4 regions of the Streptomyces sp. NPDC005761 genome follow, and region 1 is predicted to be linked to each of the others. Evidence: riboswitches for the same ligand, from Rfam matches in the RefSeq annotation. Region 1 holds a riboswitch; each other region holds the start of a gene.
The links. Region 1 has a riboswitch for cobalamin ahead of cobN (cobaltochelatase subunit CobN). Riboswitches for the same ligand answer to the same signal wherever they lie in the genome.

Region 1 (3,668 bases):
GCCCCAGATCTGGCGGGCCCGCAGGATCGCGAGGACGAGGTTGACCCGGGCGGGGCCGGTGGGTGCGCCGCCCAGCACGTGCAGGCCGTCGCGGATCTGGACGTCCTTGATCTCACAGAGCCAGCCGTCGAGATGCATGATGAACTCGTCGAAGCCCTCGTCCTCGGGGCGTGCCTCGAGCCCGAGGTCGTGGTCGAGCCTGGCCGCCTGGATCAGGGTCCAGATCTGGGCGCGGACCGCCGGGAGCTTCGCCGGGTCCATCGCGGCGATCTGGGCGTGCTCGTCGAGGAGTTGTTCCAGCCGGGCGATGTCGCCGTAGCTGTCGGCGCGGGCCATCGGCGGGACGAGGTGGTCCACCAGTGTGGCGTGCACGCGGCGCTTGGCCTGGGTCCCCTCCCCCGGGTCGTTGACCAGGAACGGGTAGACGAGGGGGAGGTCTCCGAGCGCCGCGTCGGGACCGCAGGCGGCCGACAGGCCGGCGTTCTTGCCGGGCAGCCACTCCAGGTTGCCGTGCTTGCCCAGGTGGATCATCGCGTCGGCGCCGAAGCCGCCGTCCTCCGCGGCGGCGGCGATCCAGCGGTAGGCGGCCAGGTAGTGGTGCGAGGGCGGCAGATCGGGGTCGTGGTAGATCGCGATCGGGTTCTCGCCGAAGCCGCGCGGCGGCTGGATGAGGATGAGCAGGTTGCCGCGGCGCAGGGCCGCGAGGACGATGTCGCCCTCCGGGTTGCGCGAGCGGTCCAGGAACATCTCGCCGGGAGCGGGCCCCCAGTGCCGCTCGACGGCCTCGCGGAGTGCGGCCGGCAGCGTCGCGTACCAGCGCCGGTAGTCGGCCGCCGGGATACGGACCGGATTGCGGGCCAGCTGCTCCTCGGTGAGCCACTCCTGGTCGTGGCCGCCCGCCTCGATCAGCGCGTAGATCAGCTCGTCGCCGTCGCCGGAGGCCAGGCCGGGCACCTCCTCCGTACCGAAGTCGTACCCCTCGGACCGGAGTCGGCGCAGCAGGGCCACGGCGCTCGCCGGGGTGTCGAGTCCGACCGCGTTGCCGATCCGGGAGTGCTTGGTCGGGTAGGCGGACAGGACGAGCGCGAGGCGCTTGTTCTGGTTCGGGATGTGGCGGAGCCGGGCGTGCCGTACGGCGATTCCGGCGACGCGGGCCGCCCTCTCGGTGTCGGCGACATACGCCGGGAGGCCGTCCTCGTCGATCTCCTTGAAGGAGAACGGGACGGTGATCAGGCGGCCGTCGAACTCGGGCACGGCGATCTGGCTCGCCGCGTCCAGGGGTGAGACGCCCTCGTCGTTGCCCTCCCAGTCGGTGTGGGAGCTGGTGAGGCAGAGCGCCTGAAGGACCGGTACGTCGAGGCCGGTGAGGGCGCCGGCGTCCCAGGACTCGTCGTCGCCGCCTGCCGACGCCTCGGCGGGCCGGGTGCCGCCCGCCGCCAGGACGGTCGTCACGATCGAGTCGGCGGCCCGCAGTGCGTCGATGAGTTCGGGCTCGGGGGTGCGCAGGGAGGCGACGTACAGCGGCAGGACGCGGGCCCCCTCGGCCTCCACGGCCCGGCACAGGGTCTCGATGAACGCGGTGTTGCCGCTCATGTGGTGCGCGCGGTAGTAGAGCACCGCGACGGTGGGCCCGCCCTCCGCGTCGCGGGGCGTGCGCTCCAGCGGGCCCCAGGAGGGTGCGGGCGCGGGCGGTTCGAAGCCGTGACCGGTGAGCAGGACGGTGTCGGACAGGAACCGGGCGAGCTGCTCCAGGTTGGCCGGGCCGCCGTGGGCCAGGTAGGCGTGGGCCTCGGCGGCGATCCCGATGGGGACGGTGGAGGCGGCCATCAGCTGGGCGTCGGGAGCCTGCTCACCGGTGAGGACCACGACCGGCCGCCCGGTGGCGAGGACTTGGTCGAGACCGTCCTGCCAGGCGCGGACGCCGCCGAGAAGCCGTACGACGACCAGGTCGGCACCGTCCAGGAGCTGCGGAAGGTCCTGGAGCGGGAGCCGGGAGGGGTTTGCGTAGCGGTAGGCGACCGGGCCGTCGGAGGCGCGGGCGCTGAGCAGGTCGGTGTCGGACGTCGACAGGAGCAGGATCATGCGGCGTCTGGCCTTCCTCGGGGTGTCCACGCCCCGGGCGGTGTCGTAACGGATCCCCCTGCTCGACCGGCGCCGAGAGTGCGGGGAAGGGAGTTCCTGACTCGCCCGGCCGGTGGGACCAAGCTCACAGTGGCGGGACCGCGCCGGAATCTCACCGGGCTTCCTCCCTTGTCGCCGTGTGGGGCGACGACGTGCCGGATGGCCCGTCACTAGGCATAGTAAGGGTCCCTTGCCAACTGTGGGTCATACGGACTGAAGAGATGGTCGGTATGCTCGCCGCCATGCCCCGACCAGCCACTACGCCTGCGCCGCCCGGAGACGCGTCAGCCCGGGCCCGTGGCGACGCCTGCCCCGGGACGTTGCGCCTCCACCGGGCGGATGACGGGGCTCTGGCGCGCATCCGCGTCCCGGGGGGTGTACTGACCGCGGACCAGGCGGATGTGCTGCGGGAGTTGGCCGGCCGGCTGGGCGACGGTGAGCTGCATCTCACCTCCCGCGGCAATGTGCAGCTACGCGGTCTGGGACAGGAGCACGGGGGCGAACTCGCCTACCGGCTCAGGGAGTCGGGGCTGCTGCCCTCCGAACGGCACGAGCGGATCCGTAACGTCGTCGCCTCGCCGCTGTCCGGGCTCGACGGCCGCGGGGAGCGGGACGTCCGCCCGTGGCTGTCCGCGCTGGACACGTTGTTGTGCGCGAGTGACGCGGCGGCCGGTCTGTCCGGCAGGTTCCTGTTCGCGCTCGACGACGGACGCGGTGACGTGGACGCGCTCGGCGCTGACGTGACCCTCCGGGCACGGAGCGAGGGGAACGCGCTTCTGCGTATCGGCGCGGAGGAGACCGTGCTGCGGATTCCGGGCGCCGGGGCGCCGCAGGCCGCACTCGTCGCGGCCGAGGCCTTCCTGGACGCCTCGCCCGCTTCCGGTGCCTGGCGGGTGGCTGATCTGCCGACGGGTGCCGGCCCCCTGGTCGACGAGGTCGAACGGCGGTTGCGGGCGGCCGGAGTGCGTACCACGCGCACCGTCGCCCCGGTGGCGCCACAGGGTTCCACGGCTCCGGCCACCGGCGCGGTGAGCGGCCCCCGGGACGTGGTCGCGCTGTCGGCCGGCCTGCCGCTCGGGCGCATCGGCGCAGAGCCGTGGCAGATGCTGACGGACATCGCCCGGCACTGCGGTGACGGCGAACTGCGGCTGACCCCGTGGCGCGGCATCGTCGTTCCGGGGGCGGAGCGGGAGCGGGCCACGGAGCTGCTGGACTCGCTGGGTGAGGCCGGCCTGATCGTCGGGCCCCACTCCCCGTGGACCGGCGTGGGGGCGTGCATCGGGCGCCCCGGCTGCGCGAAGTCCCTGGCCGATGTGCGGTCCCAGGCGGCGGCCGCCCTGGGGCCGGTGGGAGCACTGCCGGTGTACTGGTCGGGGTGCGAACGCCGGTGCGGTCATCCGCAGGGCGAGTGGATCGACGTCGTCGCCACCCCGGACGGCCACGAGGTCGCCCACGTACGGGACGGCCGCAAGGACGCCCCGGTGCGCATCACCGACAGCCCGCCCGCTCTCGCCGCCGCGGTATCGGCGGCCCGCCGCGGTATCGGC
Region 2 (3,668 bases), on a different contig from region 1:
GCCGTGACGTGATCCGCCGCAACACGACGATCCTGCCGCTGTACTCACTGATGCTGGGCCTGCTCGCGCTGCTCGGCTTCATGGCGATCGCCGCCGGGGTCAAGGTGGACAACGGCCAGCTGGCGATCCCGCAGTTGTTCGAGAACATGTTCCCCGACTGGTTCGCGGGTGTGGCCTTCGCCGCCATCGGCATCGGCGCGCTGGTGCCGGCCGCGATCATGTCGATCGCCGCGGCGAACCTGTTCACCCGCAACATCTACAAGGACTTCCTGAAGCCCGACGCCACACCCGCGCAGGAGACCAAGGTCTCCAAGCTGGTGTCGCTGCTCGTGAAGGTCGGCGCGCTCGCCTTCGTCCTCACCATGGACAAGACGGTCGCGATCAACTTCCAGCTGCTCGGCGGGATCTGGATCCTCCAGACGATGCCGGCCCTGGTCGGCGGGCTGTTCACCCGGTGGTTCCACCGCTGGGCGCTGCTCGCGGGCTGGGCGGTCGGCATGGTCTACGGAACGGCTGCCGCGTACGGGGTCGCCAGCCCGACCCAGAAGCACTTCGGCGGGTCCTCCAAGGAGATCCCGGGCATCGGCGAGATCGGCTACATCGGTCTGACGGCCTTCGTGCTGAACGTCGTGGTCGTCGTCGTCCTCACCTTCGTCCTGAACGCCGTGAAGGCGCCCGCCGGGGTCGACGAGACCTCCCCGGGCGACTACACCGCGGACGCGGGCGACCCGGGTGTGAAGACGGAGCTCCCGCCGGCCACCGCCGGTGCGGCCGGCGGTCACTGACCTGCGCCCTGCGTGAACGGGCCGCCGTCACCCTCCGCGAGGGTGCGGCGGCCCGTTCGCGAGCCGGGGCGGAAAAGCCCTTGCGGCCCCGGCCCGTGCGTGCGGCACACTGCCACGTATGGACATGACGATCCGGCCGGTCGAGCCTGCCGAGCACGCGCTCCTCGGCGAGATCACCGCTCAGGCCTATCTCGGCGACGGCCTCCTGGACTTCGGCGCCGACGATCCGTACCTGGTGCAGCTGCGCGACGTGCCCCGCCGCGCAGCCGAGGCCGAGGTGCTGGTGGCCGCCGATGCGGAGGGCCGCGTCCTGGGCGGGGTCACCTACGCCCCGCCGGGCAACCCGTGGGCCGACATCGCGGCGGCCGACGAGGCCGAGTTCCGGATGCTGGCGGTCTCCCACGAGGCCCGTGGCGCCGGGGCGGGCGAGGCGCTCGTACGGGCCTGTATCGACCGCGCACGGGGCACCGCGGGGGTCACGGGGCTCGTCCTGTCGACGCAGCCGGGGATGCTCGGGGCCCACCGGATCTACGGGCGCCTCGGTTTCGTACGGACCCCCGAGAGGGACTGGAATCCGATCGCCGACCTGAAGCTGCTGACCTACCGTCTGGAGCTCCGTCCCGTGGCGTGAGAGCGCGCTGGGGCCACGTACGACACAACATGTGGGGGCTGCCGCATCCGGCAGCCCCCACATGTATGCTCGTGCTCGCTGTCGCCGCAGGGAAATCCGGTGCGAATCCGGAACTGTCCCGCAACGGTGTGTTCGGTGCGCATTTGCGCACCCCTGAGTCCGAGATCCTGCCGACAGCGCATCCGGCTCGACCGATCCGGATGCCCAGACGTCCGGGCCTCGTGGATGGGCCGGTGGACGCCGCACGGAGCGCTGCCCTGCCGCGCCCCGCCCGGCTGCCCCCGCTCCCCGAAGGCCCCGAGCCGAGCGAGGGAGAGCACCGCGTGACCATCGCGCCAGCCGATCCGGTTTCAGCGGCCGAGTCCGAAGCAGCCGAGGCCGAGGCGGCCCGGTCCGGCGGACCCGCGAAGGACGGACCCGGGACCGCACTGCTGCGGACCCTCACCGACCTCACCGCCGATCTGCCCGACACCGACCCCGGACGCGTCGCCGCCGCCGCGCTGCGCGGCCGCAACGCCCGGTCGGACGAGGCCGAGCTGCGCTCGCTGGCCACCGAGGCCGCCGCGGGCCTGATCTCCGAGGACCCCGCCTACTCCCGGCTCGCCGCCCGTCTCCTCACCCGCACCATCGCGGACGAGGCGGCCGGGCAGGGCGCGACGTCGTTCTCCGCCTCGGTCGCCGTCGGGCACCGTGAGGGCCTGATCGCGGACCGCACCGCCGAGTTCGTCACGCTCCACGCGGCCGCCCTGGACGCGCTGGTCGGGCGGTCGCTCGCCGACGGCGCCGACGACCGCTTCGGCTACTTCGGTCTGCGCACCCTGCACAGCCGCTACCTGCTGCGCCACCCGCTCACCCGTCAGGTCATCGAGACGCCGCAGCACTTCATGCTGCGCGTCGCCTCCGGTCTCGCCGAGGACACCTCCGAGCGCGCTCTGGACGAGGTCACCGCGCTGTACGGGCTGATGAGCCGACTGGACTACCTGCCCTCCTCCCCCACGCTCTTCAACTCCGGTACCCGGCACCCGCAGATGTCCTCCTGCTACCTGCTGGACTCCCCGCTGGACGAGCTGGACTCCATCTACGACCGCTACCACCAGGTGGCGCGCCTGTCCAAGCACGCGGGCGGCATCGGTCTCTCGTACTCCCGCATCCGCGCCCGCGGTTCGCTGATCCGCGGCACCAACGGGCACTCCAACGGCATCGTGCCGTTCCTGAAGACGCTCGACGCCTCCGTCGCCGCGGTCAACCAGGGCGGCCGGCGCAAGGGCGCCGCCGCCGTCTACCTGGAGACGTGGCACGCGGACATCGAGGAGTTCCTGGAGCTGCGCGACAACACGGGCGAGGACCAGAGGCGTACGCACAACCTCAACCTGGCGCACTGGATCCCCGACGAGTTCATGCGCCGGGTGGACGCGGACGGCACCTGGTCGCTGTTCTCCCCGGCCGACGTGCCCGAACTGGTCGACCTCTGGGGCGACGAGTTCGACGCCGCCTACCGGGCCGCCGAGGCCAAGGGCCTGGCCCGCAAGACCATGCCGGCCCGTGAGCTGTACGGCCGGATGATGCGGACCCTCGCCCAGACCGGCCAGGGCTGGATGACGTTCAAGGACGCCTCCAACCGCACCGCGAACCAGACCGCCGAGCCGGGCCGCGTCGTGCACTCGTCGAACCTGTGCACCGAGATCCTGGAGGTCACGGACGACGGCGAGACGGCCGTCTGCAACCTCGGCTCGGTCAACCTCGGCGCGTTCGTCGAGGGCGGCACGATCGACTGGGAGCGCCTCGACGCCACCGTCCGCACCGCCGTGACCTTCCTCGACCGGGTCGTGGACATCAACTTCTACCCGACCGAGCAGGCCGGCCGGTCCAACGCCCGCTGGCGGCCGGTGGGTCTGGGTGCCATGGGCCTCCAGGACGTCTTCTTCCGGCTGCGGCTGCCGTTCGACTCCCCCGAGGCCCGCGCCCTGTCGACGAAGATCTCCGAGCGGATCATGCTCGCCGCCTACGAGGCGTCCTGCGATCTCGCGGAGCGCTCCGGCCCGCTGCCCGCCTGGGCCGAGACACGTGCCGCCCGCGGTGTGCTGCACCCCGACCACTACGACACCGAGTTCCACTGGCCGGAGCGCTGGGACGCCCTGCGCGCCCGGGTCGCGGAGACCGGCATGCGCAACTCGCTGCTCCTGGCCATCGCGCCGACCGCGACGATCGCCTCGATCGCGGGTGTGTACGAGTGCATCGAGCCGCAGGTCTCC
Region 3 (3,668 bases), on a different contig from region 1:
TCGACCCGGTCGAGCAGTACGCCCGGCTGATGCTCGGCCGGACGCTGGAGCGTCAGGGCCGACAGGCCGAGGCCGGCACGCAGTTGCGGATGGCGGCCGCGCTGTCCGGGGACTTCACCCCGTCAGGTGGTGCCTGAGCGGCACGCGCACCGGGACGCACCCGGATATCCGGGTGCGTCCCGGACGTGCCCCGTGATACTTCACAGGGCATGACCGACCTCGTCACGCCGCGGCTGATCCTGTCCCCGATGACCGTTGCCGACGCCGAGCAGGTGGCAGCGGGCGAGCCGGCTGACGGTGCCCGCTGGGCTCCGGGCTATCCCTCGCCGGGTGAGTCGAGGGCGGCCCGCCGGTTCCTGGAAACATGCGCCGGCACCGGCGACCCCACTCCGTACGGTTCGTACGCGATACGCCGCCGCGAGGACGGGCTGGTGATCGGTGGAACCGGGTTCCACGGAGCGCCCGACGAGAAGGGCCACGTCACGATCGGTTACGGGCTCGTGGAATCGATGCGGGGTCGGGGGTACGCCTCCGAGGCGCTCCGGGCACTCCTGCGTTTCACCCGCGACCGGGGCGTCGCGTGCGTGCACGGGGACACCGACCTCGACAACGTCGCCTCCCAGTACGTCATGGCCGCGGCGGGCATGCGTCTCGTGAAGCAGGACGCGCAGCTGAAGCACTACCGGATCGACTGGGACGGGTCCGCCGGGCGGGAGTGAGGCGGTTTCCGCGCGCGACAGAGCCCGCCGGGATGTTCCCGGCGGGCTCTGTGCGTGATGTCGGCACCGCGTGCGTCCTGACTGCTCTGCACATGGCACGGCGTCCGGCCCCGGTGACGGGCGGGTGGTGCTCGCGGAATCAGCCGACGGCGGTGGCCGGCCTGTTCGCCTTGCCGTCCTGGGCCGTGACCGTATCCGGTCTCGGCGCCAGCAGCCGCTCGGTGAGATGGCCGAAGACCAGCCCGAAGGTGGTCCAGAGCGTGATCTGCACCGCGAGGGTGGCCAGCCTGAACTCCCAGAGCAGGGACGCCGGGAAGTCCTTTCCGACCTCGTTGAACGACGGCAGGAAGGCGTAGGCCAGCCCGATGACCAGCACATAGCCCGCGGCAGCCGCGACGGAGGCGTTCCAGTTGCCCAGGCGTGGAGCGAGCCGCCTGCCGAGGATGACGGCGGCCACGGCCAGCAGGACGCTCAGCGCGACCATCAGGAAGAACAACGCGGTGCGCCGGCCGATGGTGTCGGGGTTGCCGACCGCCGGCGGATTCGCCGGGTACTTCAGGAACGGCACGATGTACACGGTCAGCAGGGCGGCGCCCGCGACCAGCGCGGCCGTCGCCCGGGGGCCGAACCGTCCCAACCGGCCGAGGGCGTAACAGAAGACGAGTGCCGCGATGCCGCCGACGGCCACGCCGAAGACGAGTACACCGGTGGCGAGGCCGCCGGTGGCCTGCATGCCCCGGCTGACCAGTTCCTCGCCGCCGCCGTGGTCGTGGCCGTGGCTGTGGCTGTGCGCCTCTTCGAGGGCGATGGCCGCGTCCACGCGCGACTCGCCGAGGAAGTACGCCACCGCGAGCGCGAGGGCGCCCGCGACGAGGCCGGCCAGCATGCCGCGGACCAGCAGTGCTCTGACAGATATGGAGTTCATGAGGGATTCCCCTGGATCAGCCGGATGGATCAGTGGCAGGGGAAACCGAGGAGGTGACGTCCGTCGTGGACCCACTCGTGCACGCCTTCGCCCGAGATGAGCGCGGTGGCGCCCTGCTCGGCGCCGACGAAGTACAGCAGGATCAGCATGACGACGCCGAAGAAGACCGCCCAAGGGGCAATGGCCTTCAGCGAGATGGGGGTGATGGCGGGTGTGACTGTCGCGGGGGCAGCAGTCTGTGCCATGGCAGAACCTCCTGGGGGAACACGCGTCCCGATCGTGGTGCCTGAGACGAAGGTGCTGGGTCTGACTTCCCGTACGGGTACGGGTTCACAGTGGCGCGACCGTGCCGGATTCTCACCGGACTTCCGTCACACCCTCGTCGTGTCGTCGCGACCATACCGCTTGGGCGTGACAGCCGCCATGGTGCCCGTGGCCGGCCGGCGGGCCCCGGATGCCATGGTGTGCTTGGCCACGTGGCCACAGTTCAGGGAGTTGAGAGCGGGTATGACGGTACGGGTGATGTTGATCTCACCGGGGATGAACGCCGCACTGCGCGAGGCCCGGTTCGCCGGTGACGCCCCCCTGGACAACGCCGGGCTCGCGCAGGCACGGGCTGCCGCCGGCTCGGTGCCTACCGCGGACCGGTGGCTGCGGGGGCCGTCCCGGCGCTGCACCGCGACCGCGGAGGCTCTCGGGCTGCGGTCGGCCACCGAAGACGCCTTGCGGGACTGGGAGATGGGCCGCTGGACCGGTGCCCGGCTGTCGGAGGTGAGCGCGGGCGAGCCGGACGGGGTGGCGGCCTGGCTTGCGGATCCGGCGGCTGCCCCGCACGGGGGCGAGTCGCTGCTGGAGCTCTGCGCCCGAGTGGGCGCGTGGCTCGACGCCCTGCCCGACCGGGTGCGGGGGCCGGCGGAGGCGGACGTCCACGGGGACAGCGCCGGCCGGGTCCTGGGGGTGGTCGAACCCGGCGTGATCCGGGCCTCGGTCGTCCATGCGCTCGGCCTCCCGCCGCAGGCGTTCTGGCGGCTGGACGTGGCCCCGCTGACCGTGACGGAGCTCGGCGGCAGGTCGGGGCGGTGGAACCTGCGCTGCGGCCGGCCACTCGCACCGGGGGCGAGGATCTGACGGTCGCGGCAGGGCGCGGCGGGGCCCGTCGCCCGGCAGCGTTCTCCTCGCGGGAGCCCTTACCCCGCTCCGCTGCCCCCGTTCGCCGCATTGAGCCTGGCGTCCAGCGTGATGGCGGCGTCGATCAGGGCCAGGTGCGTGAACGCCTGCGGAAAATTGCCCAGTTGGCGCCCTGTGAGGGCGATCTCCTCCGAGTACAGGCCCAGATGGTTGGCGTAGGTGAGCATCTTCTCCAGGACCAGCCGGGCCTGGTCGGTGCGCCCGGCCCGGGCGAGGGCGTCGACGTACATGAACGTACACAGGGAGAAGGTCCCCTCCGAGCCGCGCAGGCCGTCGGGCGAGGCCTCGGGGTTGTAGCGGTAGACGAGGCTGTCGCTGACCAACTCCCGTTCCATCGCGTCCAGTGCGGTCGCCCACATCGGATCGTCCGGAGTGATGAAGCCGACCGTCGGCATGCGCAGCAGGGACGAGTCGAGCACGTCGTCACCGTAGTGCTGGACGAAGGCCTGCTTCTTCGGGTCCCAGCCCCGGTTGAGCACCTGCTGGTAGATCGTGTCACGCGCGTCCACCCAGCGACCGCGGGCCGCGGGACGGCCGTCGTCGTAGGCGATGCGGACGGCGCGGTCGAAAGCGACCCAGGACATCACGCGGCCGTAGGTGAAGTCCTTCCGGCCGCCACGGGTCTCCCACAACCCTTCACCGGGCTGGTCCCAGTGATCGACCAGCCAGTCGAGCAGGGTGTGCAGTGCGGCCCAGCCACGCGTGTCGAGGTGCATGCCGTGCTGGTGCGCGAAGTAGATGCTGTCGAGCGCCTCGCCGTAGATGTCCAGTTGGAGCTGGCTCGCCGCTCCGTTGCCGATGCGGACCGGGGCGGAGCCCGCGTACCCCTCCCAGTG
Region 4 (3,668 bases), on a different contig from region 1:
ATTGCCTACGGTCCACGTGCCACTGACGTCGAACGATTGCCTGGGTAAATGGAACACATCACGCTGCTGCTCGCGATTGTGATCGTGACAGCTCTAGTGTTCGATTTCACGAACGGTTTCCACGACACCGCCAACGCGATGGCCACGACCATCTCGACCGGCGCACTCAAACCCAAGACAGCGGTGGCCATGTCCGCCGTTCTCAACCTCGTAGGCGCGTTCCTGTCGGTGGAGGTCGCCAAGACGATCTCCGGCGGGATCATCAACGAAGACGGGCTCAGAACCGAGGTCATCTTCGCGGCGCTCGTCGGCGCCATCCTGTGGAATCTGCTGACCTGGCTGGTCGGCCTGCCGTCCAGCTCCTCCCACGCACTGTTCGGCGGCCTGATCGGCGCCGCGGTGATGTCCGCGGGCTGGTCGTCGGTCGACGGCGGCACCGTCGTCACCAAGGTGCTGCTCCCCGCGGTCGCCGCGCCGGTCGTCGCCGGCCTGGCCGCGCTGCTGGCCACCAAGCTGACGTACCGCATCGGCGGGAAGGTCACGGGCGGCGCCCAGGAGAAGGCCACCGCGAAGGGATACCGCGCCGGCCAGATCGCCTCCGCCGGGCTCGTCTCGCTCGCCCACGGCACCAACGACGCGCAGAAGACCATGGGCATCATCACGCTCGCCCTGGTCACCGGTGGCGTCCTCGCCCCCGGGTCGAATCCGCCGGTCTGGGTCATCGTGTGCGCCGGCCTCGCCATCGCACTCGGCACCTACCTGGGCGGCTGGCGCATCATCCGCACCATGGGCAGCGGTCTGACCGAACTGAAGCCTCCGCAGGGCTTCGCCGCACAGACCAGCGCGGCCACCGTCATCCTGGCCTCTTCGCACCTCGGCTTCTCCCTCTCCACCACCCAGTCGTGCTCCGGTGCCGTCATGGGCGCGGGCCTCGGCCGCAAGGGCGGTGTGGTCCGCTGGTCCACCGCCACGCGGATGTTCGTCGCCTGGGGCCTGACCCTGCCGGCCGCCGGTCTGGTCGGCGCGGGTGCCGAGCTCCTCACCAAGCAGGGCACCTGGGGTGTCGTGGTCGTCGCGGCGCTGCTGGTCGCGGGCTCCGGTGCGATCTGGATGCTGTCGCGCCGCAAGCCCGTCGGGCACGGGGACGTCGCCCCGTCCGACGCCGACGCCGAGCCCGCGGGCGTCGTCACCACCGCCATCGCGGCCGTCAGCCCGCCGCCCACCGCGGCTGCCCAGACCCACGACCTCATGGCGACCATCCCGGCCCCGGCCGGACCGGTCACCGACCCGGCCCGACCCGCCACGGTCTAGGGACCCCAAGAGCTCCGGTAAGGACAGATCCACATGAACATCGACTGGGCAGCCCTCGGCACCGTCTTCGGCGTCTCCCTCGTCGCCACCGTCGCTCTCGTGGGACTCTTCACCCTCGGCATCGTCGGCCTCTCCAAGCAGCCGGAACCGGCCGCGCAGGGTGGTTCCGCAGGCGGATCGCTCATGCTGGCCCGCACCGGCGCGTACGTCTGCTTCGGACTGTGCGCCGCGGCCGTGGCCTACGGCATCTATCTGATCGTCGCCTGAGCCCCACCACTCCCACCCGCATCGGGCCGGCCGCACCTCGTGCGCGTCCGGCCCGATGTGCGTCTCAGCACACCGGACCGTCGCAGGTCAACGGCAAGTTGACGGGCGTTCGCACAGCGTGGTGGACTGCCGGAGCCATTACGGCGACAGCAGAGGAAGCCGGTGCGAATCCGGCGCGGTCCCGCCACTGTCACCGGGGAGCAGTCCCCCACCACGGAAGTCACGGTCCACGCGAGCGGACTGGAAGGCCGGGGGAACTGCGGATCCGGAAGCCAGGAGACTCTCGTCGCCGTCACGTCGAACCAGGGCGCGGACCCTGAGTGAGGACATATCGCCATGCCCGGCCGCCGTGCGTCTCTTCCCGCGTTGCTCCTGCCAGCAATGGCCTGTACGAGGACCCTTCGAGGCGCGACGGCCGGCTGAAGCGTGCGTGCCGATCGCATCTTCGCGTACGGCGCCACGGCCGGTCTGATCGGCGATCTGCTGCTCGGTGACCCGCGCAGGGGGCACCCGGTCGCCGCCTTCGGGCGGGCCGCGGCAGGCGTCGAACGCCGCCTGTGGCGCGACCACCGCGGGTGGGGCGCACTGCACACCCTGGTCTGCGCCGGAGGTGCCGCCGGGGGTGCCGCGCTGGTCTCCCGTGCGCTGCGCCGCCACCCCGCCGCGTCCGTCGCCCTGACCGCCGCCGCCACCTGGGCCGTCGTCGGTGGTACGTCGCTGGGGCGCGAGGCCCGGTCCATCGGTGACGCCCTGGCCGCCGGGGACCTCGAACTGGCCCGTGAGCGGCTGCCGCATCTGTGCGGCCGCGACCCCCAGTCCCTGGACGGTCCGCAGATCGCCCGCGCCGTCGTGGAGTCCGTCGCCGAGAACACCTCGGACGCCGTGGTGGGCGCCCTGGTGTGGGGCGCGCTCGGCGGGATCCCCGGACTCGTCGGCTTCCGGGCCGCCAATACGCTCGACGCGATGGTCGGCCACAAGTCACCCCGCTACCGGCGCTACGGCTGGGCCTCGGCCCGCCTCGACGACCTCATGGGCTGGCCGGGCGCGCGGCTGACCGCTCTGCTCGCCGTGACCGCCGGGGGGCGGCCACGGGGAGCGGCGCACGCCTGGCAGGCGGACGCGGCCAAGCACCCGAGCCCCAACGCGGGGCCGGTGGAGGCCTCGTTCGCGGGGGCGCTCGGCGTGCGGCTCGGCGGGACGCTCGCCTACGACGGCCGGGTCGAGCACCGTCCCGTGCTCAACGGGGGGACGGGCCGCGCGGTGGAGCCCGAGGACATCGAGCGGGCCGTACGGCTGTCGCGCCGGGTGAGCGCGCTGGCCCTCGGCGTCAGCGTGGCGGCCCGGCTCGGCGCGGGGCTCGCGGCTCGGCGGATCGCGGGCGGCCGTGCGCCGATCGCCCGCACCACAGGACTTCGTACCGCAGCACCTCGTACCGCAGCACCTCGACTCTCAGGACGGAGACCGACATGAGCGGCGGACTGCTGGTCGCCGGAACCACCTCGGACGCGGGCAAGAGCGTCGTCACGGCGGGCATCTGCCGCTGGCTGGTGCGCCGGGGCGTGAAGGTCGCGCCGTTCAAGGCGCAGAACATGTCGCTCAACTCCTTCGTCACCCGCGAGGGGGCAGAGATCGGCCGCGCCCAGGCCATGCAGGCCCAGGCCGCCCGGGTGGAGCCGACCGCCCTGATGAACCCGGTGCTGCTCAAGCCCGGCAGCGACCGTTCCAGTCAGGTCGTCCTGATGGGGCGTCCGGTCGGCGAAATGAGTGCCCGCGGCTACCACGGCGGCCGGCAGGAGTCGCTCCTGTCCACCGTCGTGGACTGCCTGGAGCAGCTTCGGGGCACGTATGACGCGGTGATCTGCGAAGGGGCGGGCAGTCCGGCCGAGATCAATCTGCGGCGCACGGACATCGTGAACATGGGCATCGCACGGGCGGCGGGCTTCCCGGTGGTGGTCGTCGGCGACATCGACCGCGGCGGGGTCTTCGCCTCGTTCTTCGGTACGACCGCGCTGCTCTCGGCCGAGGACCAGTCGCTGATCGCCGGCTACCTGGTCAACAAGTTCCGCGGCGACGTCTCGCTGTTGGAGCCC

Region 2: another riboswitch for cobalamin. It lies ahead of ABZ434_RS20610 (ribonucleoside-diphosphate reductase subunit alpha); the one in region 1 lies ahead of cobN (cobaltochelatase subunit CobN).
Region 3: another riboswitch for cobalamin. It lies ahead of ABZ434_RS17225 (CbtB-domain containing protein); the one in region 1 lies ahead of cobN (cobaltochelatase subunit CobN).
Region 4: another riboswitch for cobalamin. It lies ahead of ABZ434_RS28410 (cobalamin biosynthesis protein); the one in region 1 lies ahead of cobN (cobaltochelatase subunit CobN).

The regions. Positions count from the first base shown of each region.
Region 1 covers NZ_JBEXXX010000012.1:70,134-73,801, forward strand. Annotated here, with positions in the region: gene cobN (cobaltochelatase subunit CobN) at 1-2,082, opposite strand, end outside; cobalamin riboswitch at 2,153-2,305, opposite strand; gene cobG (precorrin-3B synthase) at 2,352-3,668, shown strand, end outside.
Region 2 covers NZ_JBEXXX010000022.1:7,333-11,000, forward strand. Annotated here, with positions in the region: gene mctP (monocarboxylate uptake permease MctP) at 1-785, shown strand, start outside; gene ABZ434_RS20605 (GNAT family N-acetyltransferase) at 904-1,416, shown strand; cobalamin riboswitch at 1,469-1,606, shown strand; gene ABZ434_RS20610 (ribonucleoside-diphosphate reductase subunit alpha) at 1,740-3,668, shown strand, end outside.
Region 3 covers NZ_JBEXXX010000016.1:46,789-50,456, reverse strand. Annotated here, with positions in the region: gene ABZ434_RS17240 (tetratricopeptide repeat protein) at 1-137, shown strand, start outside; gene ABZ434_RS17235 (GNAT family N-acetyltransferase) at 210-719, shown strand; gene ABZ434_RS17230 (CbtA family protein) at 859-1,644, opposite strand; gene ABZ434_RS17225 (CbtB-domain containing protein) at 1,674-1,889, opposite strand; adenosylcobalamin (AdoCbl) riboswitch at 1,935-2,028, opposite strand; gene ABZ434_RS17220 (histidine phosphatase family protein) at 2,152-2,772, shown strand; gene ABZ434_RS17215 (glycoside hydrolase family 15 protein) at 2,832-3,668, opposite strand, start outside.
Region 4 covers NZ_JBEXXX010000040.1:31,996-35,663, reverse strand. Annotated here, with positions in the region: gene ABZ434_RS28420 (inorganic phosphate transporter) at 49-1,311, shown strand; gene ABZ434_RS28415 (hypothetical protein) at 1,345-1,578, shown strand; cobalamin riboswitch at 1,730-1,861, shown strand; gene ABZ434_RS28410 (cobalamin biosynthesis protein) at 2,005-3,048, shown strand; gene ABZ434_RS28405 (cobyric acid synthase) at 3,045-3,668, shown strand, end outside.